DNA from 3 places in the Clostridium pasteurianum DSM 525 genome. Region 3 is predicted to be linked to each of the others. Evidence: predicted binding sites of a transcription regulator. Region 3 holds the regulator's gene; each other region holds the start of a gene.

What was found. The regulator Rex, encoded in region 3, represses fermentation and respiration genes when NADH is low (regulators of the CRP and FNR family bind a similar motif). The targets are predictions, from matches to a motif close to ATTGTTAANNNNTTAACAAT.
Region 1: the regulator Rex is predicted to act here: its motif matches at 1,305-1,324, upstream of adhE (bifunctional acetaldehyde-CoA/alcohol dehydrogenase).
Region 2: the regulator Rex is predicted to act here: its motif matches at 1,321-1,340, upstream of CLPA_RS18665 (glycerol dehydrogenase).

The regions. Positions count from the first base shown of each region.
Region 1 is NZ_CP009268.1:616,268-618,550, forward strand. Features, by position in the region: gene CLPA_RS02740 (Cof-type HAD-IIB family hydrolase) at 1-330, shown strand, start outside; gene CLPA_RS02745 (DeoR/GlpR family DNA-binding transcription regulator) at 330-659, shown strand; gene adhE (bifunctional acetaldehyde-CoA/alcohol dehydrogenase) at 1,361-2,283, shown strand, end outside.
Region 2 is NZ_CP009268.1:4,092,731-4,095,013, reverse strand. Features, by position in the region: gene CLPA_RS18675 (cysteine desulfurase) at 1-557, shown strand, start outside; gene sufU (Fe-S cluster assembly sulfur transfer protein SufU) at 547-981, shown strand; gene CLPA_RS18665 (glycerol dehydrogenase) at 1,474-2,283, shown strand, end outside.
Region 3 is NZ_CP009268.1:3,066,804-3,069,086, forward strand. Features, by position in the region: gene CLPA_RS13915 (short-chain-enoyl-CoA hydratase) at 1-617, opposite strand, end outside; gene CLPA_RS13920 (redox-sensing transcriptional repressor Rex) at 1,017-1,649, opposite strand; gene abc-f (ribosomal protection-like ABC-F family protein) at 1,833-2,283, shown strand, end outside.

The DNA.
Region 1 (2,283 bases), 1.9 Mb from region 3:
TATGATAAACAGGGAATAGATTATTGTCTATCTTTAGGAAGAAATAGTGATTATGAGATTTATTCAACAGAAGGAGATCATTTTGATTTATATTCAAAAACAAATTCAAAAGCTTCAGGAATATTAAAAGTACTGGATTTTTTGAATATTCCACTAGAAAATAGTTATGCCTTTGGGGATGGAAAAAATGACATAGAAATGTTATCTACAGTAGGCTGTGGAATAGCTATGGGAAATGCTGATGATTATGTCAAAAGTTATGCTAGAAGGGTTACAGATACAGTACAAAATGATGGGGTAGCCTTAGAAATAGAAAAGTTTATTTTATAATAAACCAGCTTCTTGTAACTGGAGGAGAATTACGGAAAAAGAGTATGTCTTTTGTTGGACAGTGGGCAGCCAATGCTATTGAAAGTGTACATGCAGATATAGCATTTATAGGTTGTGATGGATTTCATCCAGATGGTCCTTGTACTAGATCATACAGAGAATTAGAGGTTAAAAAGAGGATTTTAGAGAATTCTAAAGAAGTTGTTTTGGTAACTGATAGCTCAAAATTTAGTATAGATGGTCTATATAAATTTGCAACTTTTAATCAGATTAATTATTTAATAACTGACACAAATATTAAAGAGTCGCAACGTGAATTACTTCCATAAAATATTGAAGTTAGTATTGTATAATGGTTTCATTTTAAATAATAAGAAAAGTTCCAGATTTTTATCTAAAATGTCCGTATGCTTAAATCATTATGATTATGTTAATCAGCTTATATGAAAAATTTAGCAGGAGAATTGCTTGATATAATTAGAACTTTGCTATATGTTCTATTCACTACTCAGTCTGCTGTGCTTATGGGCAATATGTCTACGTTGAAAATGGAGTGCGAATCCTCCAAAGAACAATCAGATTTGATCTTGATAATATACAATTATATTCATTGTAGATATATGTGATATATAGCACTTTTATTTTCATTTCTCCATGTTATAAAATAAATACTATATAGCATGGATTGAGATGAATTTTTATACGTGGATAATCTCACAAAATATATAACAGATAATATTACCTATAATCATTTGCAAGTAATGAAGCTGCTATTACTTGTGATATATATTGCTAAAAAGCTTTTTTATTAGATGTAAACCCAGTAATAGTAATGAATAAAGATTTGTATAAAAAGTATTTTAAAATTGGCACAGTATTTGCTTTGTATACTATAATGTAAAGGCAAAATAGAAAATAAATCATATAATAAGGATTCACTATGAAATTATTAGAAGATTTATTTTTTACAAATGATTGTTAAATAAATAACAATCAAAAATATCAACATAAAAAAAGGAGTGCATGGGATATGAAAGTTAGTAACGTTGACGAATTAAATTTAAGGTTACAGGAAATGAGAACAGCCCAAGAAAAATTTGCAGCTTATACGCAGGAACAAGTTGATGAAATCTTTAGGCAGGCAGCTATGGCAGCATTAGATGCAAGAATACCACTGGCAAAAATGACAGTAGAAGAGACGGGCATGGGACTTGTTGAAGATAAGGTTATAAAAAATCACTTTGCAGCTGAGTATATATACAATCAATATAAAGATGAGAAAACCTGTGGGGTAATAGAGACAGATGAATCCTATGGCATAACTAAAATAGCAGAGCCTATAGGTATTGTGGCAGCTGTAATACCAACAACTAATCCAACATCAACAGCAATATTTAAAACATTGATAGCACTAAAAACTAGAAATGCCATAATGTTATCTCCACATCCAAGAGCAAAAAACTCAACCATAGCAGCAGCTAAAATAATACTTGATGCGGCAGTTAAAGCTGGTGCACCAGAAGGAATAATAGGATGGATAGATGAACCGTCAATTGAACTTACACAGATATTGATGCAGGAAGCAGATATAACTTTAGCTACAGGTGGACCATCCATGGTTAAATCAGCTTATTCTTCGGGTAAGCCAGCAATAGGTGTTGGACCGGGAAATACTCCTATTATAATTGATGAAAGTGCACACATAAAGATGGCAGTAAGTTCAATAATTCTTTCAAAGACTTTTGATAACGGTGTCATATGTGCTTCAGAGCAGTCAGTAATAGTCTTGGATTCTATATACGATAAGGTTAGAAAAGAATTTGCAGAAAGAGGAGCCTATATAATTAAACCAGATGAAATGGATAAAGTAAGAAATACAATTTTTATAAATGGCAGCATAAATGCAAAAATAGTAGGACAGTCAGCTCCTAAAATAGCTGAAATGGCAGGAAT
Region 2 (2,283 bases), 1.0 Mb from region 3:
TGTTATCTCCTATGGGAATTGGTGTGGTTTATGGAAAAGAAGAATTACTTGAGAAAATGCCGCCCTTCATATTTGGAGGGGATATGATAGAATATGTGTGGGAGCAGGAAGCTACTTTTGCAGAAATTCCATATAAATTTGAAGGTGGTACTCAAAATGTAGGAGGAGCTATTGGTATTACTGCGGCTATAAAATATCTTGAAAATGTGGAAATGGATAATGTAAATAGTATAGAAAAGGCATTGGTAAGCTATGCTTTAGAGAGATTAAGTGAGATACCTTATATAACTGTATATGGTACAAAGGATATAAATAAAAAAGCTGGCGTGATTTCTTTCAATGTGAAGGATGTGCATCCGCATGATGTATCTTCTATATTAGATGCCTCTGGTGTTGCCATTAGAGCAGGGCATCATTGTGCCCACCCGCTTATGAAATATATGGGAGTAAATGCCACTTGTAGAGCAAGTTTTTATCTGTATAATACAAAAGAAGACGTGGACGCTTTAGCGGAAGGGTTAAAAAATACAAGGAAGTGGTTAGGCTATGGATCTTAATAGTATATATTCTGAGATTATAACTGAACATAATGCTTCACATCATAATAAAAGACATGTTGAAGGGGCAGATGTAATTGAGCAGGGTCATAATCCAAGCTGCGGAGATGAAATCCAGCTGGAATTAAAAATAGAGAATAATATAATTGAAGACGCTGGTTTTACAGGTATAGGCTGTGCCATATCTCAGGCATCTACATCTATAATGATAGATCTTATAAAAGGAAAAACTGTTGAAGAGGCAAAGCATATTATAGAAACTTTCTTGGGTATGATAAAGAGAGAAATAACTGATGAAAAGGAATTGGAAATATTAGAAGATGCTTTAGCTCTTAAAAACATATCAAATATGCCAGCAAGGGTTAAATGTGCGGTTTTAGCTTGGCATACATTAGAGCAGTCACTAAATAAGAAGAACTCTTAAATTGTATAAGTTTTATCATACATGTTAATTTCATAATTAAATGTTTGTTAAAAAAACTTTTTAGAAATACTTTATATATCAAAGTAGTTTATGTCTATGTTAATGATTTACCACATTTTAATTTATGATGATTTGTAATTATAAGTTAATGAACTGGTGTGTTATATTATAATTATTAACTAAATATTGTTTTGTATGTGGGCTGTTCCCAAAGGAAATGATTATTCACTGAATTTGAGGATTGGCTCTTTTTTTGTTAAAATAGTATTTTGATATTTTTAAATTATATGTAATAAAATGTATTTAATTCTTTGGTGTTGCAATATAACAATCAAAAAGATTGTTAAAAAAATGTCAATATTTTGTTGGAATGTATTATTTTTGTTGAGAAAATGTGATTTTTTTGTCTAAATATATTGCATATACTTTTTGCTGATGCTAAAATTAACTTGTAATACAATATATAAAATTATAAAAAGTGGAGGGAAAGTTATGGTAAAATCAATTTACTCACCAAGAAAGTATGTACAAGGTTCAGGTGTACTTACGGAATTGGAAAGATATGTAGGGAGTTTGGGAAACTCTTTTCTTGTAGTAGCAGATCCTTTTGTTCTTGAAGATGCAGTGAAAAAAATCGGAAAAGGATTTGAAGGAAGTGAATCAGAGGTAATATTTGAAAAGTTCAATGGGGAATGTACAAAAAAGGAAATTGACAGATTAATAGAAATTGCAAAAGTAAAGAAAAGTGATGCAGTAATTGCCATAGGAGGAGGAAAAACTCTAGATACAGTAAAAGCAATTGGATACTATACAAAGCTTCCAGTGGTTATAATTCCAACTTTGGCTTCTTGTGATGCTCCATGTACTGCACTTTCTGTTATATACACAGAAAAAGGAGAATTCAGTGAATATTTATTTTTACCGGAAAATCCTGATATAGTTATAGTTGACACAGATATAATTGTAAAAGCTCCAGTGAAATTTTTAGCAGCTGGTATGGGAGATGCCTTTGCTACTTATTATGAGGCAAGAGCATGCTATAAAGCTGACGCTAATAATTTAGTAGGTACTAAAATAACAAAAGCAGCGTTAGCTCTTGCAGAACTTTGTCATAAGACTCTTCTTGAAGATGGGTTAAAAGCAAAACTTTCAAATGAGAAAGGTGTTTTAACTAAAGCACTTGAGAATATAATTGAAGCAAATATATATTTAAGTGGAGTTGGTGCTGAAAGCTCAGGATTAGCTGCTGCTCATGCTATAAGTAATGGACTTACTGTTCTTACAGAATTACACCATGCATCT
Region 3 (2,283 bases):
ACAGCTATAGGTGCATTGGCTGCTATAGTATTTGCCAATTGTTTTGCTTCATCTAATAAAGTTTCTGGTTCTATAACTCTATTAACAAGTCCTAATCTATAGGCCTCTTCAGCATTTATAATTTTTCCAGTATATATAAGTTCCTTTGCAGCTCCTGGGCCTATTAATCTAGCTAATCTTTGAGTACCGCCAAAACCTGGAGTTATTCCAAGCTGTACCTCTGGCTGTCCAAATTTTGCCTTAGTAGAAGCTATTCTTATATCGCAAGACATAGCAATTTCACAACCACCACCCAATGTAAATCCATTAAGGGCTGCTATTACTGGCTTTTCTAAATTTTCAAGTTTTCTGAACACCTTATTACCTAGTATTCCAAATTTTCTTCCTTCTACTACATTCATGTCTTTCATTTCTGATATATCGGCTCCAGCTACGAAGGATTTTCCCGCTCCCGTTAATACCACTGCTAAAATTTCATTATCTTTGTCAATTTCATCAATTACAGAATCAAGCTCAGTTAACGTTTCACTGTTCAAAGCATTAAGAGCTTTAGGTCTATTAATTGTAACTACGGCAATTTTTTCCTCTTTTTCAAGGATAATATTATTAAAATCCATGCCTAATCCTCCTACAATTTTAATGCATTGTTAATATTCTAACAATGGAGATTAAAAATACACTAAATTTACACTTCGCCTTTAATTATATACTGAATTCAATTAGTTTTCAATAAAAAAATTAAGTTATAACCATTATAGAGCTAAATTCCTATAATTTTTTTGTTAAATTTATAAGAATTCAGCTCTATAATATAGATAAATGATTTTAATTTTAATAATTTTTTACGTTAATTAACATTTAAACTATTGATTTTTATGTTAATATAGTATATCTTGTTATTGTAGGATACGTTAACATTGTTATAGAATCTTATAACAAGTAATTTTTTACATAAATTAAAAACTTATAATAATAGCTTTTGTATTTTAGCAGTATTAAATATGAATGTGAAATCTTTATATTGTCTTATTCATTAGGCAAGTCAATGTAAGTAAACTTTCACTTAAATGTACATTTTCTACCATTACATCCGCTGGAGCTATAAGATCAACTGGTGCAAAATTCCATATTCCTTTAACTCCATTTTTGACTAATATATCACATACACTTTGTGCATTTTTAGGCGGAACAGAAATAGTAGCTATGTCTATTGGATTTTTTTGTAAAAACGGTTCTAGATAATCAATATCATATATTTCTATATCTCTTATTTTAAGTCCAAATAATTTTGGATTTATATCAAAAATAGCATTTGTCTTGAAGCCCATTTTTTGAAAATTTGTATAATTAGCTATAGCTTGACCAATATTTCCTGCACCTACTATTATAGTTTCATAGTCCTTTGTAATTCCAAGTATATTGCAAATTTGATAGTGTAAATCTTTTACATTATATCCGTATCCCTGTTGCCCAAAATCTCCAAAACAGTTTAAATCTTGCCTTATCTGCGAAGCTGTGAAACCTATTTTTTCACTTAATTCTTTAGATGAGATTCTATCAACTTCATTATTAACTAATTCGTTTAGATATCTATGATACTTAGGAAGTCTTTTTATTACTGCCATAGATATATTTTTTTTCTTTTCCAACTGTTGCACCCCTTACCTCTGAAATATATACTTATTATATTCTACCACATATCAGTAATTTTACACTTGTTTTTTGATAAAAATTACACAATACTTATATAAAAATTAAAATATACTGTAATTTTTTAAATTAAAATAGTAAAATAATAGTTATACACTTAATATTAGGCTGGTGATTAAATTATGATAGTTTTAAGTACAAAAAATATAACTAAAGGCTATGGAATAGATATAATTTTAGAAGATGTAAACTTTACTATAAATGAAGGTGAAAAAGTAGGTCTTATAGGGGCAAATGGCGCTGGAAAATCTACTTTATTTAAAATCTTAACAAATCAACTAGATCAAGACAGCGGCGAACTATTCATAGATAAAAATAAAAGAGTAGGATATCTTTCTCAGCATCTGTCTTTAGATGAATCAAATACAGTATATGATGAACTTCTATCTGTATTTAAAGAATTATTGGATATTGAAAAAAAATTAAATAACCTGGAATCAAAGATGAATGAACCTTATGATATTGAAAATGAAGAATATCATAACAAAATAATAAAGGATTATACCACTTTAACAGAACTTTATGACACTAAAGGAGGTTATACCTATAAAGGCGAAATAAATAGAGTTTTAA